2 regions of the Achromobacter sp. FW305-C-28 genome follow, and region 2 is predicted to be linked to the other one. Evidence: riboswitches for the same ligand, from Rfam matches in the RefSeq annotation. Region 2 holds a riboswitch; the other holds the start of a gene.
The links. Region 2 has a riboswitch for manganese ahead of AC3WMR_RS00560 (sodium:calcium antiporter). Riboswitches for the same ligand answer to the same signal wherever they lie in the genome.
Positions count from the first base shown of each region.

Region 1: it holds a riboswitch for manganese, as region 2 does, so the genes downstream of both, mntP (manganese efflux pump MntP) here and AC3WMR_RS00560 (sodium:calcium antiporter) in region 2, are expected to answer to the same signal.

Region 1 covers NZ_JBYSYL010000018.1:82,642-94,043, reverse strand. Annotated here, with positions in the region: gene AC3WMR_RS29485 (PQQ-binding-like beta-propeller repeat protein) at 1-1,640, shown strand, start outside; gene AC3WMR_RS29480 (tRNA-binding protein) at 1,651-2,022, shown strand; yybP-ykoY riboswitch at 2,074-2,248, shown strand; gene mntP (manganese efflux pump MntP) at 2,260-2,826, shown strand; gene kdgT (2-keto-3-deoxygluconate transporter) at 2,871-3,872, opposite strand; gene AC3WMR_RS29465 (GNAT family N-acetyltransferase) at 4,728-5,591, opposite strand; tRNA gene AC3WMR_RS29460 (tRNA-His) at 5,809-5,884, opposite strand; gene AC3WMR_RS29455 (hypothetical protein) at 5,875-6,012, opposite strand; gene AC3WMR_RS29450 (phospholipase D-like domain-containing protein) at 6,172-7,629, shown strand; gene AC3WMR_RS29445 (PaaI family thioesterase) at 7,640-8,068, opposite strand; gene AC3WMR_RS29440 (helix-turn-helix transcriptional regulator) at 8,240-9,142, shown strand; gene AC3WMR_RS29435 (fumarylacetoacetate hydrolase family protein) at 9,295-10,002, shown strand; gene AC3WMR_RS29430 (NAD(P)-dependent oxidoreductase) at 10,126-10,998, shown strand; gene AC3WMR_RS29425 (MFS transporter) at 11,081-11,402, opposite strand, start outside.
Region 2 covers NZ_JBYSYL010000001.1:123,163-134,564, reverse strand. Annotated here, with positions in the region: gene AC3WMR_RS00590 (M48 family metalloprotease) at 1-1,114, opposite strand, end outside; gene galU (UTP--glucose-1-phosphate uridylyltransferase GalU) at 1,187-2,038, shown strand; gene AC3WMR_RS00580 (cytochrome c oxidase assembly protein) at 2,109-2,984, opposite strand; gene AC3WMR_RS00575 (porin) at 3,072-4,178, opposite strand; gene mgtA (magnesium-translocating P-type ATPase) at 4,236-7,037, opposite strand; gene AC3WMR_RS00565 (hypothetical protein) at 7,460-7,792, opposite strand; gene AC3WMR_RS00560 (sodium:calcium antiporter) at 8,249-9,253, opposite strand; yybP-ykoY riboswitch at 9,333-9,495, opposite strand; gene AC3WMR_RS00555 (aminopeptidase P N-terminal domain-containing protein) at 9,633-10,976, shown strand; gene AC3WMR_RS00550 (TM2 domain-containing protein) at 11,005-11,402, opposite strand, start outside.

The DNA.
Region 1 (11,402 bases), on a different contig from region 2:
TCATGAACCCGGCCTTGCGCGGCGCAGGCAAGATCACCGGCGTCTTTTTCAACCCCGCCGGCGATATCGCCGCGGTGGCTTCGGTGTTTCCTTTGCTGGCCAATCCGCGCGCGCGGGCTGCCTATGGCGGCGCCGCGCTGCGCTATCGCGTCGGCCTGTACCGGCTTGGCGAGACGACGCCCTTCGCGGTGTACGACACGCTGCGCCTGCCGGTCAACGACGTGGCGTTTCACCCCACCGAGCCCGTCGTCGTGATCGGCGCGGGCAGCTACGACGGCGGCTATCTGTTCGAAGGCGACCTGGCCTTCTGGAACTGGCAAAGCGGCAAAAGCCGCCGTCCCTACGCGGCCGTGCCCGAAGTGGTGCGCTGCCGCTACAGCGATGATGGCAGCCATGTCGTGGCGTGGGTCCGGCCCTGGGACGAAGAATGGGGCGACCAGGAATACGACGCCGACGGCGACTGGAACCAGGTGCTGGACACGTTGTTCCCGATCCGCGTGGACGATGCCGAGGCCGCGTGGCACTTGCGGTCGCCCGCGACGCTGACGCTGGATCCTGCCACCGCCACGAGCGGCGGCGCCATCGCGCCCGACGTCGATGCCGCCCATCGCCTGGCGAATTGGCTGGCCGTGCCCGACCTGGGTCTGCGCGGTGCGATCTGGGACCTGGCGTGGCGGGATGCCGACACGCTGGTCGCCACGCACGACGGTTGCCTGCTGGATCTCTACGCCGCTGACGGCCGCCTCGTCGCCCGCCACGAAGGCGGCGGCCATGGCGCGGAAATCCTGCGCGCCGCCTCGGTCACCGTGCATGCCATCGCCCCGCCCGATCCCGGCGACCGGTTCCGCCGCGATTCCCGTCTGTATGCACTGCAGGGCGATGCCCTGGTCGCGGTGCGCGGCTACGCCGGCCAATACACCTTCTCGATCGCGAGCGACGGCCGCCTGCTCGGCCGCCAGGACCGCATGGGTCCGACGCGCCCGCACGCTCATGACGTGCAGCTCGATGCCACACTGGCGACGGAACAACGCCTGGACGTTGGCCATTACGACTGCTTCAACCACTACATCGGCATCAACGGCGCCCCCCACCTGTTCGCCGTGCAGGGCACGCCGCCCAGCTCGCATGAAGGCAAGCACCTGTGCATCGTCCACCCCGACGGCCGCATCGAACGCCTGTGGCCGCTGCTGCAACCCGACGGCACGCACGCCAGCCACGCGATGGAATGCCGCGGCGCGTACGTCGACGACGAACAGGGCCCCGGCGTCATCATTGCCGGCAAGCACTATTCGCCCACGGTGGACAACACGTACAGCGGCTTCATCTACCGCAAGAGCCTGGTGCGCGGCGTGCTGGCATGGCGCCATGCCACCCATGCATCGCCCACCATGATCCTGTCCGCGGCCGGCCTGGTGATCGCGGCATTCCTGGATGGCCGGCTGATGCTGATCGACGCGTTGACAGGCGGCGTGCGGCGCGATGCCAAGGTCCGCATGGCAGGCGCCGCCACCGTGATCTACGCGCTGGACGCCCACCAAGACCGCTTGGCGATCGGCACGATAGACGGGCGCATCGCCGTGGTCGGCGTGCAGGACCTGCTGGCCGCGCCGGTGACGCGCGGCGGCATCGACCTGGCTTAGAATTCCTGCCATGCACTACACCCAAGACCCCAATACGCCGCCCGCCCCGACCGTCAGCTTCGATGACTTCATGAAGGTCGACATCCGTGTGGGCACCATCGTCGCCGCCGATCCGTTTCCCGAAGCGCGCAAACCAGCCTACAAGCTGACCATCGATTTCGGCGCCGGCGTCGGCGTGAAGAAAAGCTCGGCGCAGATCACCGGCCGCTACGCCTTGGAAGATCTGCCGGGCAAGCGTGTGCTGGGCATCGTGAACTTCCCGCCGCGCCAGGTGGGCCCGGTACGTTCCGAAGTGCTGGTGCTGGGGCTGGCCGACGACGCCGATCACACCGTGCTGGTGACGCCCGAACTGAACGTGCCCAATGGGGCGCGGCTGACCTGAGCCGGGCGCCCGGCAGTGTCACACCCGTGCCGCGCGCCTTTTGGTAAACTGGCGATCCTCTTTGGGGAGTAGCCTCTTGTGGCCCTGGCCACAAGCGTTTGCGTCAACATTCTTGGCCCCCCTGGCCATGGCGCAAACAACCGATACGGTTTGGCGAGACCATGGACTTTTCCGTAGCTTCTGACCGGGCGATAGGGAAAAAGTCTATGCGTTTCGCCCGGTCGGAGCTTCTCTCGCATGAATGCCCTTTCCACGATCGTCCTGGCCTTCGCCATGTCCACCGACGCCTTCGCCGCCGCGGTCGGCAAAGGCGCTGCGCTGCATAAACCCCGCTTGTCCGAAGCCTTGCGCACCGGCCTGATCTTCGGTGTGATCGAAGCGATCACCCCCGTGATCGGCTGGGCCCTCGGTTCCGTGGCCGCGAAGTTCGTGCAGGACTGGGACCATTGGATCGCCTTTGGCATGCTCTGTATCCTGGGCGCGTTGATGATCCGCAATGGCCTGGGCGCCGACAAGGAAGAAGCCGCCCCCGTCGGCCGCCATTCGTTCTGGCTGCTGGCCGCCACCGGTTTCGCCACCAGCATCGACGCCATGGCGGTGGGCGTGAGCCTGGCCTTCATCGACAACAACATCGTCGTCACCGCCTTGGCCATCGGCCTGGCCACCCTGCTGATGGTGACCCTGGGCGTCATGATCGGCCGCCTGGTCGGCAACGTCGCCGGCAAGCGCGCGGAAGTGCTGGGTGGGCTGGCGCTGATCGGAATCGGGGCCACTATCTTGTACGAGCACTTGAAGGCGGGCTGAGGCTGAGGGGGCGATGGGTCAGCGCTAGCCCCCATCTGATGGCACTACACCCCGCTAGCCCGCATCACCGGCACGGCTTGCGCCTTGCCCCGGCGCACGCGCGGAGCGACGCGCTTGGCCCAGAAGGCGGTCAGCATGGGCACGAGCAGGGCGGTGATGACCACGCATGCCGCGACCAGGGCGGTCGCCGCCGGCGCCCACGGTTGGAACTGCGGCGCCGCGGCGGCGACCAGGCTGGGGGTGGCCGCCGCGGCGCCAGCCGTGCTGGAGGCGGCCACGCCTGCCGTGCCGCGGCCGCCACCGATCAGGATGTCGGAAATCACCAGCGCCACGCCCGACACCAGCATCACGCCGACCGCCACCACGATGCCCAACAAGCCGGTATCCAGGATGACAGACAGATTGATGGTATTGCCCAGCGCAAAGGCGAAGAACGGGATCAGCATGCGCGGCCCACGGCTGAAGAATTCGCGCAGGTCTTCGTCCAGGTTGCCGAGCGCAAAGCCGATCAGGAACGGAATCACGACGCCGACCAGGTGATGCGCCTCGAACGCCGCAAGGCCCGTGGTGCCCAGGATGATCATGGTCATCAGCGGACCGGACTCCATGCCGATCAAGACGGATGCGCCGGCCTCTTCGCGCGTGCCGTATTCCTCCATCAACGACGCGAACAGACCCGCGTTGGTCATGTCCAGCGCCGCCACCAGCGCCAGCACCGACAGGCCGGCGAAAAAGCCGGTGGCGATGCCGCCGTCGGGCAGCCAGCGCGACGCCAGCAGCGCCACCACCCACGCCAGGCCAAGCTTGGCGCCGATCAGCGCGCCTGACTTGCGCAGCACGGTGCCGGTGGCGCGCAGGTTGATGGATGCGCCCAGGCAGAACAGCCAGACGGCGAGGATGGGCACGACGCCGGTGATCAGGCCGTTGGTGAACGAGCCGAAATACTTGCCGGTATCGGGCCAGAAGGTGTGCAGGGCGGACCCGAGTAGCAGCGGTACGAGCATCATGCCGCCAGGAATCCGTTCGATCGAACGCTTGATTTTCATGTTGTCTCCGAGGTTGCACGCCTCCAGGGCGAAGGGGCGCGCTTTTTTCTAATGAAATCAAGTTTTATAAAAAAACACCATAGAGAAAACCCGAAACTCTCTATATTTAAATAGTTATTGGAGTACCGGGGTCACCCAGGCGATACCTTTTCGCACTTTTTAGTTTTATCTATAAAATCTTATTTCTTATATAAAAATTCCATCACAACCCGCGGGCACCGCATTCCCCTGCCGGTATGCCAGACGCCAACGCGGGGACAGGCTGTTTTTTCTTCATTGGTAGACGATGGTGAAAGTCGCCAGGCCATTGGCGGTTCCCGCAACGATGCTGCGGGACCCCAACTTCTGGCAACGGGCGGCGCGCAGCGAGATATCGACGCTGCCCGGCCCACCGGTGGATCGCCCGTACAGCGGATTGCCTCAGGCGATCGGGTCCCCAGCGTCGTCCATGACCTGGATGACCATGCCTCGGGCCACGCTGTCCAGGCTCAAGGCCAGGGCGCCGGCAATGAGCAGGTCGGGCTAGCTGGTTTCGAGAAAGATGCCGAGCGTGCCGCGATCACGCTCGCAGGACAGGCGCACGACGAATGGCCTCATGCCCACGCGTTTTTCCACGGCGGAGAAGTCCGCGACCCTATGCGTACACAGCGGCACGTCAGAACGATGCCGATCTTTACCGCGCTATTGTCGAGCACGAGCTGCTGAAGAACATTGCGATCCGATCGCAGTTCGATGGCACCGCCCAGGCCCGCAATCGCCTGTCGACGACGACGCGACGCTGCCCGCCGTGACCGAGACAGGACGGCGAGCAGGAAGGTACTGGCGGGGTGGGCGCGATGTTGCCCCCCCCCACTCTTAAAAGGCGTCGAAATCCAGAAAGCTGTATAGGATGGCCGCTGGATTCAAGACATCGTCCGGCTGTCGGAGATTCTTGTAAACCAATCTCAGTGGCGACGGACGTAGCTTGTTGGGCACATCCATGGCAAGCCGTCGCCGCATCGTGCCCTGCGGTGCAAGCCCGATGACAACAGCCGGACCCAGGGATTTGATCGACGACCGCGTTGCGTTCAAATGCAGGTCGCCCCGAGGGATGATCGCTCTTGACCGGACCACCGGCATTGACGAGCTGCCCTCGACGACGACGCTGTCAGCGCTGGTGCTCACCACGCGCAGCGGATTATTCGGATTGCGCAGGCGCCAGGCCAACGATTCATCCGTCCATTTCTGGAACAGCTCGGCGTGTTTCACGGCCTGGGGCACGTCCAGGTTGTGCGGCAGCATCTCGACGTGTGCCGACAGCCCGGCCACATTCTGGAATTTGAACTTGAGTTCGTAGGCGCGATAGGTCTGCGCGTTGGCCACGCCCAATACGGCGGCAAATCCCTGCTCGCCGGCAGCCTCCATCGTTCTTTTGACGAGGCCGACGAAGTGTCCTTTACCGCGAGTCTTGGGGTGTGTTGCCACATTGAGAAGCAGGATGACTTTTGCTTCCTGACCCTTGATGATGACCCGCTGGGGCAAAGAGGCCACGTGACCCACCAGTTCATCACCCGCCCAGCAGTTGAACCCGACGGCATCGCCTGCCGGATTCTCCCAATAGAGCCATTTCAAGTATTCAGGAGTGAAGATCGTGGCGGCTGGAAATGCAGCCTTCATCAGACCGAGAATCTTATCCAGGTCCACCCCTCTCTCGATGGGTCGATACTCAAACTCCGACATGGCACATCCATTCTAGATTTTAGTCTGCGCAAATCGTACAACAAATGGCGATAGGGCAGCCCCGCAGGACGCCCATATTTTGCCTGCTGCTCGAGGAAAACAAGGGCCTACCGCACGCACTGAATCCTGTCGCGGCAAACGCACTTCGGCTCACTGCCGTGAGCCCAACGCAAAAAAGGCACTTCGCTTTCGCAAAGTGCCTTTTTCTTGAATTCGATGGGGTGGCTGATGGGACTCGAACCCACGACAACTGGAATCACAATCCAGGACTCTACCAACTGAGCTACAGCCACCACTGTTTTTTCACTGCTGAATCATTGCAGCCGAAAATCATTGCTGCCTTCGCCTTCAAAACACCTTGTGCTGGTGTTTTTCCTGCGGCTTCAATGTGTTCAACAGCGAAGAGGCCGAATTCTAGCACGTTTTTTTCGCGTGTGTAAAACGGGCCGTTTGAATACCTGTTCTGTGCCCCAGCACTACCGCCGGGCCCCCGTTGCGGGCCCGCCAGCCTTGGTATCCTTGCCGCTTGGAACACCCCTTGGACTACCCCCCCCTTTGGAGGCCCGCCAACGCCGGCGCTATGGATCGCATACACGAATTACTGATCGCCTACTGGCCGCACATGGTGTTCGGCGTCAGCTTGATTGCCGGGGCCGGCGCGGCGGTGCATGCGGCCATGACCAAGCAAGATGTGCGCTCGGCCATCGGCTGGGTCGGGCTGGCGCTGTTCTCGCCGCTGTTTGGCGCGCTGGCCTATTTCGTGGCGGGGATCAACCGGATCCGCAAGACCCGGATGACGCAGCAGCGCGACGAGGCGATGCTGGTGGATGCCGCCCTGGTGGAGACGCCCAGCGTGGATGTGGCGCCGATTTCGGGGCCGCAGTTCGCGTCGCTGAAGGTGCTGGGCGACCAGGTCAGCCGCTTCCGGCTGCTGGGCGGCAATACCGTGCAGCCGCTGGCCGGTGGCGACGAGGCCTATCCGGCGATGCTGCAGGCGATACGCGGCGCCCGCCATGCGGTGGCGATGCAGAGCTACATTTTCGACAACGACGCGATCGGCCGCGAGATGGGACAGGCGCTGATCGAGGCGCAGGCGCGCGGCGTGCAGGTGCGGGTGCTGATCGACGCGATCGGGTCCAAGTATTCGCACCCGCCGATCGTGCGGATGCTGGCGCGCGGCGGGGTGCCAGTGGCGCGCTTCATGACCAACCCGCTGGGCGTGCTGCGCATGCCCTATGCCAATCTGCGCAGCCACCGCAAGGTGCTGGTGGTGGACGGGCGCATCGGCTTTACCGGCGGCATGAACGTGCGGGCGGCGTTCGTGACGGCGCTGTCGGGCGCGGCAACCAACGTAGACACGCATTTCCGGGTGGAAGGGCCGATCGTGACGCAGCTCATGTCGGTGTTCGCGCACGACTGGAATTTCACGACGCACGAATCTCTGCCGGCCGCGCCCTGGTTCGACCCCAGCGCGCAGCCGCCCCATGGCAACGTGCCCATGCGTTGCGTGCCGTCGGGCCCGGACCGGGCGATGGGCAGCGCCCACAGCATCCTGCTGGGTGCGCTGGCGGTGGCGCAGCGGCACGTGCGCATCCAGTCACCCTACTTCCTGCCGGACCAGCCGCTGATCGGTGCGCTGGCCACGGCGGCGCGGCGCGGGGTGGTGGTGGACATCGTCATTCCCGGCAAGAACAACCTGCGGCTGGTGGACTACGCCATGACGGCGCAGCTGGACCAGGTGGTGCGTACCGGGTGCCGGGTGTGGCGCTCGCAAGGCATGTTCGACCATTCGAAGCTGATGACGGTGGACGACGGCTGGGCCTATGTGGGTTCGTCGAACCTGGACCCGCGCAGCCTGCGGCTCAATTTCGAGCTGGATACGGAAATCTACGACCCCGCCGTGGCGCGCTGGATCGGCGCGAAGATCGACGCGCTGGTGGGCAATGCACGCCGCGAAACGCTGGATGCCCTGCAGCAGGCGCCGTTCGCCAAGCGCCTGCGCAACAAGGTGATCTGGCTGGCCACGCCGTATCTGTAGGCGTGCCCGATCAGCCGTCCGACGTCGGCGTGGCCGCTTGGCGCACGGCAAAGACCGCGCTGGCCTTGAGCACCAGACGGTCCTCGACCTGCAGCCGGCAGGTGGCGTAGATCAGGCGTTTGCCGCGCTTGTCGATGGTGACGTGGGCTTGCAGCCAATCGCCGGGCATGACGGCGTTCAGGTACTCCACCGACATCTGGGCGGTCACGACCGAGGCCTGGCACTGGTGGGCGATGACGAATCCCAGGGCGCTGTCGGCCAGCGTAGCCAGAAAGCCGCCGTGCGCCATGCCGTGCATGTTGCCGTGGACCTGGCCCACGCGCAGGGCCAGCACGTCGTCGGCCGCGCGCCGGTAAAAGCCGCTGAGATCGTCCAGGTGCTGCATGAAGGCGCTGCTGGGGCGCCAGGGCGCAAAGCCGGTAGGAATGGAATCGGTCATGGCAAAGGGGAAAATCCGCTGCGGAACCTGCAACGGTAGCGCAAACCGGCCGTGCCGCGCGGACGCGGCGCGCGGCACGGCCGGTGAACGGACAATATCGCCGCCCGCTGGCGCGGCCGTCGCGCCAGCGCTACAGTCTGGCCATCAATCGCCCGGCACCCAGTTTTTCGCATGAACTCCATCAAGACCTACGGCATGGCCGAGCGCGCGGACTATTTCGATTTCGATATCCGCGCGCAGCAGGTGCGCGAGCCGCTCGAGCAGCCGCACCGCCACGAGTACTTTCAGATCCAGGTGAACCTGGACGGCGATACCCGCCAGACCATCAGCGGCACGGTGCGCCCGTTCAAGCGCGGTTCCTTGAGCTTTGTGCTGCCGTACCGGGTGCACCTGGTGCCGCATCCGCCGGGCGCGCGTTACGTGATCATCAACTTCGCGCAGCGTTTTCTATGGCCGGAACTGACGGTGGACCCGCTGGACCTGGAAGACGTGCCGGTATCCCAGGCGCCGGCGCTGGCGCCCTTTCTGTTCCAGGAATACCTGGATTTCGAGCTGGACGACGCCGGTTTTGCCCAGGTGCAGGACCTGATCCAGCGCCTGACCGAAGAAAACCAGCGCCGCGGTTTTGGGTCGCTGACGACGATCCGCGGGCTGATCCTGCAACTGATCGGCCTGGTGTGCGAGCGCCATGAAGCCGACCTTCTGCACATGGCGCGCCACCATGCGGGCAGCAGCCGCCGCGGCAGCGTCAAGCGCGTGCTGGCGCACATCGGCGCGCACATCACCGAGAACCTGACGCTGAACGATGCGGCCGCGGCCGCTTTCCTGTCGCCCAATTACCTGGCGCATCTGCTGAAGAAGGAAACCGGCAAGACCTTCACCGAACTGGTGGCCGAACGCCGCATGGCGCTGGCCCGCGAGCTGCTGGCGCATTCGGCGCGCAAGGTCAGCCAGGTGGCGCACGCGGCGGGGTTTGCGGACGAGGCGTACTTCTCGCGCCGTTTTCGCCAGCTGGAAGGCATCAGCCCCACCGAATACCGCGAACGCCTGCGGGCGGGCAGCGCGGACGGGTGAGCCGCAGCGCCCAGCCGTGATCTGCCGAGGTCCGGGACCGCACCGCCCTGCAATTCACGGAATCGTCCAGGGATTGCGTAATCGTCTCCAGTGCGCCTGGGCGCGGCCACCCTAAAGTGGTTGCATCCCTCGCAACCTTCAGGAGACCCGCGATGACCCAGCCCGTCCAGACCCCTTTTGCCGTGGCCCAGACCACCGTGCCCATCGCCGGCAGCGCGCAGCGCTTTCCGGTGCGGCGCATCTACTGCATCGGGCGCAACTACGCGGCCCACGCCATCGAGATGGGTTCGGACCCGACGCGCGAGCCGCCGTTCTTTTTCCAGAAGCCGACGGACGCGATTCAGGTGGTGCTGCCCGACAGCGTGACGGATCACCCCTACCCGCCCCTGACCCAGAATTACCACTACGAGGTGGAACTGGTGGCGGCGCTGTCCAAGGGCGGCCGCGACATCGCGCCGGAAGACGCGCTGCAATGCGTGTACGGCTACGCGCTGGGCCTGGACATGACGCGGCGCGACCTGCAACGCGGCATGGGCGACCAGAAGAAGCCGTGGGAAATCGGCAAGAGCTTCGACCATGCCGCCCCCATCGGGCCGATCCACCCCGTGGCCCAGACGGGGCACTACCAGGAAGGCGAGATCTGGCTGTCGGTGAACGGCGAACGCAAGCAGCAGGCCACACTGAGCCACATGATCTGGTCGGTGGCCGAACAGATTTCGCGGCTGTCGCAGGCGTTTGAGCTGTTCCCCGGCGACCTGATCTATTCGGGCACGCCCGAGAACGTGGGGCCGGTGGTGCGCGGCGACGTGATCCGCGCGCATGTGGACGGCCTGCCGGAACTGAGCATCCGCATCGTCTGACGCGCCGCCAACGCGGGCGGCCCGACAGCCGTCCCGCGTATCGGCAGCCCTGCCGCTGCCGCCGCAAATCTGAGAGTAAGATTTACGCCATAACAAACGCCCGTGAGGCAGGAGCAGTGGAAGATGGCGAAAATCGGTATGGTTGGCATCGGCCTGATGGGCCATGGCATTGCAAGCAATCTGGTCAAGCACGGTCACGCATTGACCGTGCTGGAACACCCGGGCAACCAGCCCCTGGATGCCCTGAAGGCCGCGGGCGCCACCAGCTGCGCCGACGGCGCGGCGCTGGCGGCGCAGGCGGACGTGATCATCCTGTGCGTCACGGGCAGCCCGCAGGTCGAAGCCGTGCTGCTGTCGCCGGGCGGCGTGCTGGAAGGGCTGCGCCCGGGCACCGTCATCATTGATTGCTCGACCGCGATCCCGTCGTCCACGCTGAAGGTGGCCGAGGCGGTGACGGAACGCGGCGGCCGCTTCCTGGACGCGCCCATGACGCGCACCCCGAAAGAGGCCGCCGAAGGCCGGCTGAACCTGCTGGTGGGCGGCGATGCCGCGCTGTTCGCGGAATGCCGGCCGATCCTGGCGTGCTTTGCCGAGAACATCACGCATGCCGGCCCCATCGGCGCCGGCCACCGCATGAAGCTGCTGCACAACTACGTGTCGCTGGGCGCGATTGCGCTGCTGTCCGAAGCGGCGGCCTGCGCGCTGCGCGCGGACATCGACCCGGCCGTGTTCGCCGAGGTGCTGACCAAGGGCGGTGGCGGCGGCGTGGCGCTGGAACGCCTGAAGCCCTACCTGCTTGAACAAGACCCGTCGTCGCTGCGCTTTTTCATGTCGAACGCGCAGAAGGACCTGTCTTACTACAACACCATGGCCGCCGAGACGGGCGCGGTGCGCGAGATCGGCGCGGCCGTGCTGCACACCTATGACCAGGCGGTGGACCAGGGCGGAGGCGATCGCTACGTGCCGGAACTGGTGTCGTTGCTGAAAGACCGCTAGGCAATAAAACGGGCCCGGTCATTGACCGGGCCTGCACGCCGACGGAACACCGGCCTATGGGTCAGCAACCTGGCCAGCCCCCCTAGGGCCGGCCCGCCGCCATCGCCGGCACGACCCGCAACGCGCCGCGGCGCGGCAGCTGCATCGAGATGATCGCGGCCAGCAGCAGCAAGGCGCCGGCCGCGCCGAACGCCACCCAGTGCGTGTGAAAGCGTTCAAAGGCCCACCCGCCCAGCCACGAACTGATCATGCCGCCGACCTGGTGGCCCAGGTAGGTCAGGCCGTACAGCACGCCCACCAGCCGCACGCCGTAGACGTCGGCGAGGATGGCGGATGACAGCGCGATGCTGCCCGCCCAGACCACGCCGCCGATGGTGGCGGCGAGGTACAGTTCCCAGTGCGCC
Region 2 (11,402 bases):
CGCGCCGGTAGTCCTTGCGGGCCAGTGCAATGTCGACGGCCAACTTGGCCATCTGGGGCGAATCGCGACCATCAGCCGACGCCTGCCCCAGGAAACGCTCGGCCTCGTCCAGGTTGTTGCGCTGGAAGGCCTGCAACGACAGTCCGTAGTAGGCCGCCGAGCGACGTACACCGGAGAGGGCCTGGGCTTCGTCCTGCAATTGCTGGGTTGCCGAGCGCAGGCTGACCGCGTCGCGTCCCTGCACCACGCGCATCTTGGCGCGCACGTACCAGAAGTCGTCGCTGTCGACGTGACGAGACGGTGGCAACGAGCGCACGCGGTTCTGCACGTCGGACATACGCTCGATCGACAGCGGGTGGGTGCTGGCCCACGACCCGCCACCCGCGCCTTCGTTCAAACGCGAGGCATTCATCAGGCGCGAGAACATCTGCGCCATGCCCTGGGCATCGAAGCCCGCCTTGGTCAGCATGGTGAAGCCGGCCCGGTCGGCCTCGCGTTCAGCATCCCGCGAAAAGCCCAATTGGCGATTGATGGCGGCGGCCTGGCCGAATGCCGCCACACCCATCGCCAGGTTGCCACCGCCGCCGGCCAACGCGGCCAGCAGTGCACCCGCCAGGCTGGCCAGCATGACCATGCTGTTCTGGCTCTGCTGGGTCATGCCACGGGCGATATGGCGTTGCACCACGTGGCCGATTTCGTGCGCCAGCACCGCCGCCAGTTCGGATTCGCTGCCCGAGGACACGATCAGTCCGGTGTTGACGCCGATGAAGCCGCCCGGCATGGCGAAGGCGTTGATCTCGGGATCGCGCACGCCGAACATCTCAACGTCCGGGACGGCCCCCGGAGAGAACGACGCCAGCTTGCGCCCCATGGTGGTGAGGTACTGGCTGAGCTCGGGATCGTCGACATAGGTCGGGTCGCGGCGGCCCTGCGACATGATGGCCTCGCCCAGGCTGCGCTCGAGCATGGGCGAAAGATCCGCAGCGGACGCGGCGCCCATGGTGGGCAGTCCCACGGGCTGGGCCCAGGCCGCCACCGGCAAGGTGGGCGCGACCAGGGCGAGGCAGATTCCGGCGATGGCGCTCCGTTGCGCAATCAAGCAAATGGATGGCATTTTCCTGCGGTTCATAAGCCTATGATAGCGATGCGCTTAAAATGTTTCATCGTTACCCCCTATGAGGTCTCAATGCGTCCCGTCCGTAAAGCCGTTTTCCCCGTCGCCGGCATGGGCACGCGCTTCCTGCCCGCCACCAAGGCGATGCCCAAGGAAATGCTGCCCGTGGTCGACAAACCGCTGATTCAATACGCCGTCGAAGAAGCCGTCGCTGCGGGCATTACAGACTTGATCTTCGTTACTGGTCGCAACAAGCGTGCCATCGAAGACCATTTCGACTCCGCCCCCGAGCTCGAATCCGACCTCGAAAGCAAGGGCAAACATGAGCTTCTGGCCATGTTGCGGGGCATTCTACCTGCCCACGTCAATTGCCTCTATATCCGCCAGTCGGCCCCGCTGGGCCTGGGGCACGCCGTGCTGTCGGCCGCCCCCGCCGTGGGCGACGAACCGTTTGCCGTGCTGCTCGCCGACGACCTGATCGACGCCGACACGCCCGCCATGAAGCAACTGGTGGACATCGCCATCGCCCAGAACGCCAGCGTGCTGGGCGTGCAGGACGTCCCCCGTGAAGACACCCGCAAATACGGTATCGTGGCCACCCGCGCGGGGGACACGCAGGCCGACGGCCGCACCGAACGCGTGACCCATATCGTGGAAAAACCCGATCCCGAATCCGCCCCCTCGACGTTGGCAGTGGTGGGTCGCTACGTGCTGGAAGCCGCCATCTTCGACCACCTGCGCTCGACCAAGATGGGCGCAGGCAATGAAATCCAGCTGACCGACGGCATCGCCTCGATGATGCGCGAACGTGCCGTGTATGCGCACCGCTACGAAGGCACGCGCTACGACTGCGGCAACAAGGCAGGCATGTTCCAGGCCACGGTGGCGCTGGGCCGCAAGTACCACGGCCTGCTGACGGATTGATCCGGCAGCCGCGGCGACCGCCGCGGCAGGCCTTCCCACAGAGACTTCAGGACAGCCTCGCGGCCACGCCCTAGGCGGATGCCGCGCGGGCGCGCGCCCGCGCCTTGGCCATCGCGTCCCGGTCAGCCTTGCGCAGCCGCCCCTTGGCCGACAGGCGCATCAGCGTGCCCAAAGCCACCATCAGCCCGATCACTTCCACCAGCGCGGCGGGAATCCACATCGTCAGGCCGCCGATGGTCTGGTCGGTTTGCGCGGACATCGCAATCGCGCGGCCGCACAGCTCGAACAAGGGATAGATGTCGCTTTCCGTGAAAGCGATGACCGCCCCCGCCACCATCTGGGGCAGCATGGTCAGGATCGGTGAAATGACGCGGCCGCCCGGCGTCATTGCGGCAGGCGGACTGGGGCGGCGGTCCAGGATCAGGTTCCAGTACATGAAGCCGCTGATCACCACGGACCAGTTCATCACGCGGTACAGGCGCCAGTCGAGCATGGAATAGAACTGCACCGACGGAATCAGCCAGACCAGCACCAGGAACACGAACAGGGTCGGCACGAAGATCTTGTGGGTCAGCACCGTGACGGTGGCGCGGCCCGCGCCCGTGCGCAGGAAATCACGCAGCCGCAGGCGCCAGGACATCGGCAGCCCTGCCCGCATGACCTGGCCGGGAAACGCCGCCATGACCAGCAACGGCCCCAGGTGGTGCAACACCAGGTGCTGGATGCGGTGGATGAAGAACATACGCTCGGCGTAATAGTCCAGGCGGGTGTGCATGGACAGGTACAGCAGCACCATGCCCGCCCAGAACAGCACACGCCGTGCGGCCGAGACGTGGTGCACGCGTTGACCGCGCACGAACAGCACGATGGCCACCAGGAAGGAGGCCACCAGCGTGGGAGAGAACTCCCAGGGTATGAGCCATTCGAGACTGTCCATGCGTGTCATCCGGAAATTGCCGGCGGGGGGAGCCGCCCGGGCCTAAAACGCGCAACCGGGGTCGATTGTAGTAGACCCGGGCGGCTCCCGTCCGGCTCAGAAGCGGTGCGAAATCCCCGTGCCAAAACGCGACGTGTGGGAATGGCCCGGATCGAACTGGTTATCCAGGGTGTAGTTGGACGTATAGCCGGCGAACGCGTAGAGCGTGGTGCGCGGCGACAGGTCGTAGGTGTACCCCAGCGTCACCAGTTGCGCGTTGCGCGCCTTGGCGCCGTCGTCCCATTTCCAGTCGGGGTTGGCCAGCGACCATTGCACCACCACGGCGCCATGCCCCACCGGCACGCTGGCGCCCAGCAGCCAGGCATTGACCGTGCCGCCGCGCGCGAACGCCGCCGGCCCCAGGTTCTGGCCCAGGTTGTCGGGATCGCCGCCGTCCAGGCCGACATAGCCGTTGCGCTGGCGCGACCAGGCCAGCGATACCTTGACGACCTCGAAGTCGTAGGACGCGCCCAACTGCACGGCCTGGGGCCGCCCGTTGTTGCCGGCCAGCGGTTCGGCCAGGCGCATCTGGTCCCAGGTGGCGACCGCCAGGAGGGGGCCGTCCTCATACTTCAGGCCCAGGCTGATCGCCCGGTTGTTGGCGGCGGTCTGGAAGCGGTCGCGGCCGTCGGCGTCGAACGAATAGCCGATACCCGCCTGGAAGCCCTGCCAGGTCGGCGTGTAGTAATTGACCAGGTTGCTGAACTGGTAGTTGTCGGACGCCTTGAAGGTGGCGCCCATGCCCATTTCCTTCCAGGAGGCGAGCTCCAGCGCGTTGCCGTAGGTCTTGCCGACGGTGTACTGGCGCCCCAGCCGCAGATCGCCGTAGGCCTCGTGCGCCAAGCCGACCCAGGCGCCGTAGTTGAACAAGCGGTCGTCGTCGGCGCGCTTGCCGGTGGACGGATCGAAACCGCTTTCCAGCTGGAAACGCGTGCTCCAGCCATCGCCCAGGTCTTCGCTGCCGCGCAGGCCCCACAGGGAATCGGTCAGCCCGCCGTTGAGCAGGCCGCTATGGCTGCCTTGTCCCGACGTGTGGGTGGTGGCGATGCCCGCATCGACGACGCCATAGAGTTGCACGCCGGGGCCATCGCCCGCCGCATGCGCCATCAAGGGAAACCCTGCCGCGCCCGCCATCAGCGTCTTGGCAACAGTCGTGATTTTCATAGCTATCTCCTGAGTGCGCGGCGGGCGCCCTGCCCGCCGCCAGGTGGTTCGGTTTGACTATTGCCAGCCGTAGCGGCGGACCCAGATGCCCTTGAGCAGTTGCGTCAGGACGCAGTAGCTCAACAGGATGCCTGCCAGCCACGGGAAGTAGGACCACGGCAGTGCCTGCAGCTGGAAGTACCCCGCCAGCGGCGAGAACGGCAGGAACAGCCCCAGCCCGACCACCATGACCGTCATCACCATCAAGGGCCAGGCGGCACGGCTTTGCAGGAACGGGATCTTGCGAGTGCGGATCATATGCACGATGAGCGTCTGCGACAACAACCCTTCGACGAACCAGCCCGACTGGAACAACGTCTGGTGCTCAGGCGCATTGGCCTGGAACACGTACCACATGAGCGCGTAGGTGGTGATGTCGAAGATGGAGCTGATGGGCCCGAAGAACACCATGAAACGGCCCAGGCCGGCCGGGTCCCATTGTTGCGGCTTTTTCAGGAGCTCTTCGTCGACATTGTCGAACGGAATGGCCGTCTGCGATATGTCGTACATCAAATTCTGCAGCAGCAGGTGGATCGGCAGCATCGGCAGGAACGGCAGGAAGGCGCTGGCCACCAGCACCGAGAAGACGTTGCCGAAATTGGAGCTGGCGGTCATCTTCAGGTACTTGAGCATGTTGCAGAAGGTCTTGCGGCCTTCGATCACACCGTCTTCCAGCACCATGAGGCTTTTTTCCAGCAGGATGATGTCGGCAGCTTCCTTCGAAATGTCGACCGCCGAGTCGACCGAGATACCCACGTCCGCCGCGCGCAGCGCCGGGGCGTCATTGATGCCGTCGCCCATGAAACCCACGGTATTGCCCTGAGCCCGCAGCGTATGAACGATGCGCTCCTTGTGCGCCGGAGTCAGCCGGGCGAAGACGTTGGCTTCGCGCACGGCCAGGGCCAGCTGGGTATCGTCCATGGCCTCGATCTGGTCGCCCAGGTAGACCTTGCGGACCTCGAACCCCACTTCGCGGCACACCTTCTGCGTCACCAGTTCGACGTCGCCGGTCAGCACCTTCACTTCGATGCCGGAATCGCGCAGGGCTGCCAGCGCCGGGCCGGTGGATTCCTTGGGGGGATCCAGGAAGGCGATATAGCCCACCAGCACCAGGTCGGATTCATCGGCCACACCATACGCCTGTTGCGTGGGCGGCAGTTCGCGCACCCCCACCGCGATGACGCGCAGCCCATCGCGGTTCAGATCGGCGGTGACCCGGCGAATGTCGGCGCGCCGCGCGTCGGTCAACAGATGCACATCGTTGCCCACCCGCAAGCGGGTGCAGACCGACAGCATTTCCTCCAGCGCGCCCTTGCAGATCAGCTCGTGGTGCTCGCGGCCGTCTTCGGTTTCGCTGACCACCACCGACATGCGGCGGCGCGAGAAATCGAACGGAATCTCGTCGATCTTGCGGTAGCGCGCGGCCAGGTCCAGCTTGCGCTCGACCTCGGCGTGACGCAGCACGGCCACGTCCAGCAGATTCTTCAGGCCGGTCTGGTAGTAGCTGTTCAGGTAGGCATAGGCCAGCACGTCGTCGCTGGTGGCGCCATACACATCGGTGTGGCGCTCGAGCACGATGCGATCCTGCGTCAGCGTGCCGGTCTTGTCGGTGCACAGTACGTTCATCGCGCCCAGGTTCTGGATGGCATCCAGCCGCTTGACCACCACCTTGCGCCGCGACATCCGCACCGCCCCCTTGGCCAGGGTGGCCGTGACGATCATGGGCAGCATTTCCGGGGTCAGGCCCACGGCAATCGCCAGCGCGAACAGCAGCGCTTCGAGCCAGTCGCCCTTGGTGAAGCCGTTGATCAGCAGCACGATCGGCGCCATCACCAGCATGAAGCGGATCAGCACCCAGCTCACGCGGTTGATGCCCTGCTGGAATTGCGTGGGCAGGCGCGAGGTCTGCGTGACGCGCCCGGCAAGCTGGCCAAAGTAAGTGCCTGACCCGGTCGCGATCACCAACGCGCTGCCGGACCCGCTGACCACGTTGGTGCCCATGAAGGCCATGTTCTCGAGTTCAAGCGCATTGGCCGTCTCGACGCGTTGCACGGCGTACTTTTCCACCGGCAGCGATTCACCCGTCAAGGCCGCCTGCGCAATGAACAGGTCCTTGGCGCCCAGGATGCGGCAGTCGGCCGGAATCATGTCGCCCGCAGACAGCAGCACCACGTCACCCGGCACCAGCTCGGCCAGCGGCACTTCGATCTGGCGCGAGCCGGACGCATGCAGGGTGGCGCCGAAGAAGCGCCGGGCGTCGCCCTCGGCCATGCCGGCGGCGTCACTGCGCAGCACGGTGGCGGTGTTCTGCACCATCGCCTTCAAGGCTTCGGCGGCACGATTCGAGCGCCGTTCCTGCACAAAGCGCAGCAACGTCGAGATCACCACCATCGAGCCGATGATGATGACACCCTTCCAGGACTGGTCATCGGGTTCAGCCATGTAGACGTCGGTCACCCAGGACAGGCTGGCCAGGCCCGTCAGGAGCAGGTTGAAGGGATTGCGGAAGGATTGCCACAGGTGGGCATACCAGGTCAGCGGCTTTTCGTGGTCGACCTCGTTGGCGCCGTAGCGCGCCCGGGCCTCGTCGGCCTGGACTTCCGACAGGCCGCCTCGGCCACTGCGAAACAGGGAAAAAAGGGCATCGAAGTCCATGCGGGACACGTCCAGCATGCGGCGGTTGGCACGACGCGACGCGTCGGAGGCGGTGGCGGCCACCGCCTGGCCGGTGCCTTCAAGCATGGGGGAACGCCGGAAGTGGCGCCCCGACCGCCGCAGCCCGGCGGCGGAAGAGAAAAAGGTCTTCAGGAATTTAAACATCGGAGTGCTCGGGTTCTTGGTGTTGTTCTGGGAGACACGGACGACAGGCAGCCGGGCCCGATCGCAGGCAGCACGGGGCCACGACCTGTGCAAGACAGGCCGAATCCGCCACGTACAGGCGTGCGCAGGCACCGGGGCGATGTTGCCGGTGTCCGGATCGCGTCGATGGGCGCGCCGGGAGTGCGTGAAGCGGAACGGGAAACTAGCGGAAGAACCGGGGCCGGCGGAACGGGCGCGCGCGGGGCGGGCCTGGCCGGGGGTTCAGGGCTGCGGATTCCGTACGGACCGGGAGACTATCCGGCCAGTCGGCTCGCAAGGAGAGGACAGGTCAGACAGGCAAGCGGGCGCCACGCACGTGGCGCAATCGAGGCTCGGGGTCTATGGCACTGGGCATGGTCTCTCCTGGGGGGATAGGGGCGGATTCAGGCCGCCAGCGGTTGGGCGCCGAAATGCACGTGGCGCACGGCGGGGTTGGCGCTCAGCCGACGGGCTTGCGACATGAGTTCGCCGCGCAGTTCGGGCGGGCAATTGACGGTAATGCAGGCCGACGCCATGGCGGGGTCGGTGCCCTGGTCGATCTGCACCTGCGAAACGTCGAGTCCGGCGGCGCTGAAGTCCAGGCAGATCTGCTTGCGCAGGGCGCCCAGCTCGTCGCGCGGACAGATGACCGTCAGGCGCGAGGTGCCGCGGCGGCGGCCCAGGGCGGTGGCACGGTCTACGCCTGCGCGGCGCAGGAACAAGTCGAAGAAACGCATAACGACCTCCATTGCAAAATGGGGAGCGGTATCGCGGATACGCGCGCACACACGCACGGCGCTGGGCGGGCGGGCACGAAAAGGACGTGCACGAACGCTGGCGCTGCGACTAGCGGCGGTTCTGGCGGATGATGTTGGGGGAGAATCCCGGCAAGCCGTGGGCTTGCGCTGCCGCCCCGGATGCTGCCTGGGGCTTGGGATACAACCGCAACCTGTTCAACAGGCTGCGGCAGACGGAGTTCTGCGTGGACCTGTTAAACAGCGACGTCGATGCAAGATCGACTACTTTCGCCGGAATCGGTATTCACGAAGACTGCTCCTGAGATGGATAACAGCGGAATTTTACGCGGGTTTCCACTGATGGACAAGGTTTGGGGACAGAAAAGGCCCGCTTTGTGTGTAAAAGGACGCAGACCGCTTGCGGCCTGCATCCCTGCCCTGCATCAAGGCCCTGCCTCAGACGTAGAAATGCCAGCCCAGGTAGGCCGCGAACAAGGCGTAGAAACCGCCCACCGCGGACAGCGCCGGCACGCTCATGACCGACCGGCGGAACCGCAGCCACAAGAGACTGATGGACAGCATGGTGAACAGGCCGGCCGCCAACAGCGGGCCATCGAGCAGCCAGGGCGTCATGAAGATTCCCAGCGCGCTGGGAATGGTGGCCTGGATCATCATGGCCCCGGAAATATTGGCCAGCGCCAGGCGTTCCTTGCCCTGGCGCACCCAGATCAACGCGTTCATGATTTCGGGCAGCTCGGTAGCCACCGGGGCCAGCAGCAATGCCGCCACGTGCGGCGACGCGCCCATGGCCACGCCCAGCAATTCGATCTGGTTGACGAACACGTGCGAGGCGCCGGCGATCACGACCAACGCCAGGATAGTCTGGGTGGCCGCCCAGAACATCGACGGATTCTCATCGCGCGGGCGCAGCTTGAGCGGCTCCAGGTCTTCGCTATCGATGCATTCCTCGTCGTTGCTCAGTTCGCGCTTGATGTACAGGCCGTAGGTGGCCAGGAACAGGATGCCCAGCCAGGGCTTCCAGGCAAAGGCCAACAGGCCCAACCCGACCTTGAAGACGAAGATGCCCATGAACCAGGCCTGGTCGCGGGCCAGCCGGCGCTGGTCCGCGTTGATACAGTTGGCTTGCGCAGGTTGGCCGCGGCGGGCGCGCCACAGGGCGAAGCCGACGACGGCGTAGGCCAGGGTCGCCAGCACCAGCGGGCCGCCCATGGCGGCGCCGACGCCGATGTCTTTCTGTTCGGGGGTCTCGCCGAAGACCACGGCCATGAAGGTCACGGCGCTTTCGGGCAAGGCGGTGCCAAAGGCTGCCAGCACGGTGCCGGTGGCGGTGGCGCCCAGATGGAAGCGATGTCCGACCCATTCGACGCCATTGACGAAGAATTCGCAGGCGAAATAGATCACTGCCGCGGACAGGAAAAACAGGAAAAGGGTGAGCAACATATAGACGCAGCCGGACGAGCGGAAACCAATTGGCGCGACGCAACGGCTCGCCCGGCTAGGGTGAACGCTACGCGGCCAAAGGTCTCGCCTGGCTGATTCGTGTGCGGGCGGGCCGCGACACGAAGACCGTTAGCGCCATGGAGTTCTGGCAACCGCTACGCGGTACCGAACCACCAAGTCTGTTGACGCTAACTCCTTTGGGGACAAAGGATGGCTACTCCCCAATGACAGAGCCGCGATTGTAGCAGCGCCCGCATGACAGTCCAGTGAATCCGCCCGCTGCTGGCGAGACTGCGGCCGCACTGTCGCATCGGCGGCACGGCGAGTAAAGTAAATGGCATTCCAGCTTCCCGCCGGCGCCCTGCGCGCCCCGTTACCCATGAGCCTGCCTCCCGACGACATCGCCCCCTTCGCCGCCCGGCGCCAACGCCTGATGGAGCGGATGCGCGCGGACGGGGGCGGCATCGCCATCCTGGCCACCGCGCCCGAAGCCATTCGCAACCGCGACGCCGAATACCCGTATCGCCACGACAGCGACTTTTTCTACCTGACCGGCTTCACCGAACCCGGCGCCTGGCTGGTGCTGGTGGCCGGCGCCACCGACCGCGCCGTGCTGTTCTGCCGGCCGCGCCACATCGAACATGAAATCTGGGAAGGCCACCGGTTCGGCCCCGAGGCGGCGGCCGAGCATTTCGGGTTCGACGACGCCCAGCCGCTGGACGCCCTGGACGAACTGATGCCCAAGCTGCTGCTGGACCAGCCGACGCTGTACGCGCCGCTGGCCGGCGACAAGCGCACCGACGGCCGCCTGCACCGCTGGCTGGCCGCCGCGCGCGAGGCCAGCCGCGGCGGCCACGTGCCACCGCAGCGGCAACAGGACATCCGCCCCATCCTGGCCGAGATGCGGCTGATCAAGGACCCCTCGGAAATCGCCGCGATGCGCCGCGCGGCCAAGATTTCGGCCGGCGCCCACGCCCGCGCCATGCGCGTGGCGCGAACAGGGATGCGCGAATACGAACTGGAAGCGGAACTGCTGTATGAATTCCGCCGCCATGGCGCGCAGGCGGTGGCCTACAACAGCATCGTGGCCGCGGGCGCCAATGCCTGCGTGCTGCACTACCCTGCTGGCGAAGCCGTCCTGCGCGATGGCGACCTGGTGCTGATCGACGCCGGCTGCGAGGTCGACAGCTACGCCAGCGACATTACCCGCACCTTTCCCGTGAATGGCCGCTACAGCGGGCCGCAGCGCGCGCTGTACGACCTGACGGTGGCGGCACAAGAAGCCGCGGCGCAGGCGACGGCGCCCGGACGCGGCTGGAACGACGGCCACGACGCCGCGGTACGCGTGCTGGCGCAGGGCATGCTGGACCTGAAACTGCTGAAGGGCTCGCTGGATGGCGTGATCGAGTCCGGCGACTACAGCCGCTTCTACATGCACCGCACCGGTCACTGGCTGGGCCTGGACGTGCACGACGTGGGCGACTACCGCCAGCCGGGCTCGGGCCATGGCGCCGACCGCCCGTGGCGCACGCTGCAGGCCGGCATGATGCTGACGATCGAGCCGGGCATCTATGTGCGCCCGGCCGACGACGTGCCCGAGGCCTACTGGAATATCGGCATCCGCACCGAGGACGATGCGCTGGTGACGGACGAAGGCTGCGAATTGATCACGCGCGGCGTGCCGGTGCAGGCCAGCGAGATCGAGGCGCTGATGCGCGAATAGCGCCGGCCGAGGTGGCGGCGAAAGAGCGTCAGAGCGTCAGGCCATCCAGCCAGCCCATGGCCACCCAGACGTACACCACCACCATGGCGATGGCGAACATGGACACCGTCGCCCCGACCAGGCAGGCCAGGATGGCCACCAGCACCGGGCCCCAGCCCGTCTTGCTGGACGGCGGCAGGCCCGGGTTGTAGAGACGGTCGAATTTCTCGTCGGGCATCAGCGAAAACACCGCGCTTTCGATGAAACCGTCGATCATGGGAATGAACAGCACGAAGAAGGCGGGGTTGTCCCACCAGACCGGGTAGTAGCGGAACGCACAGAACAGGCTGACCAGCGCCACGGCCGTCACCAGCCAGGCGTGGCGGCGGCCCAGGTACCACCAGTGCGCCCCCAGCCAGCCGAACAGGCAGGCCAAGAGGCCGACGG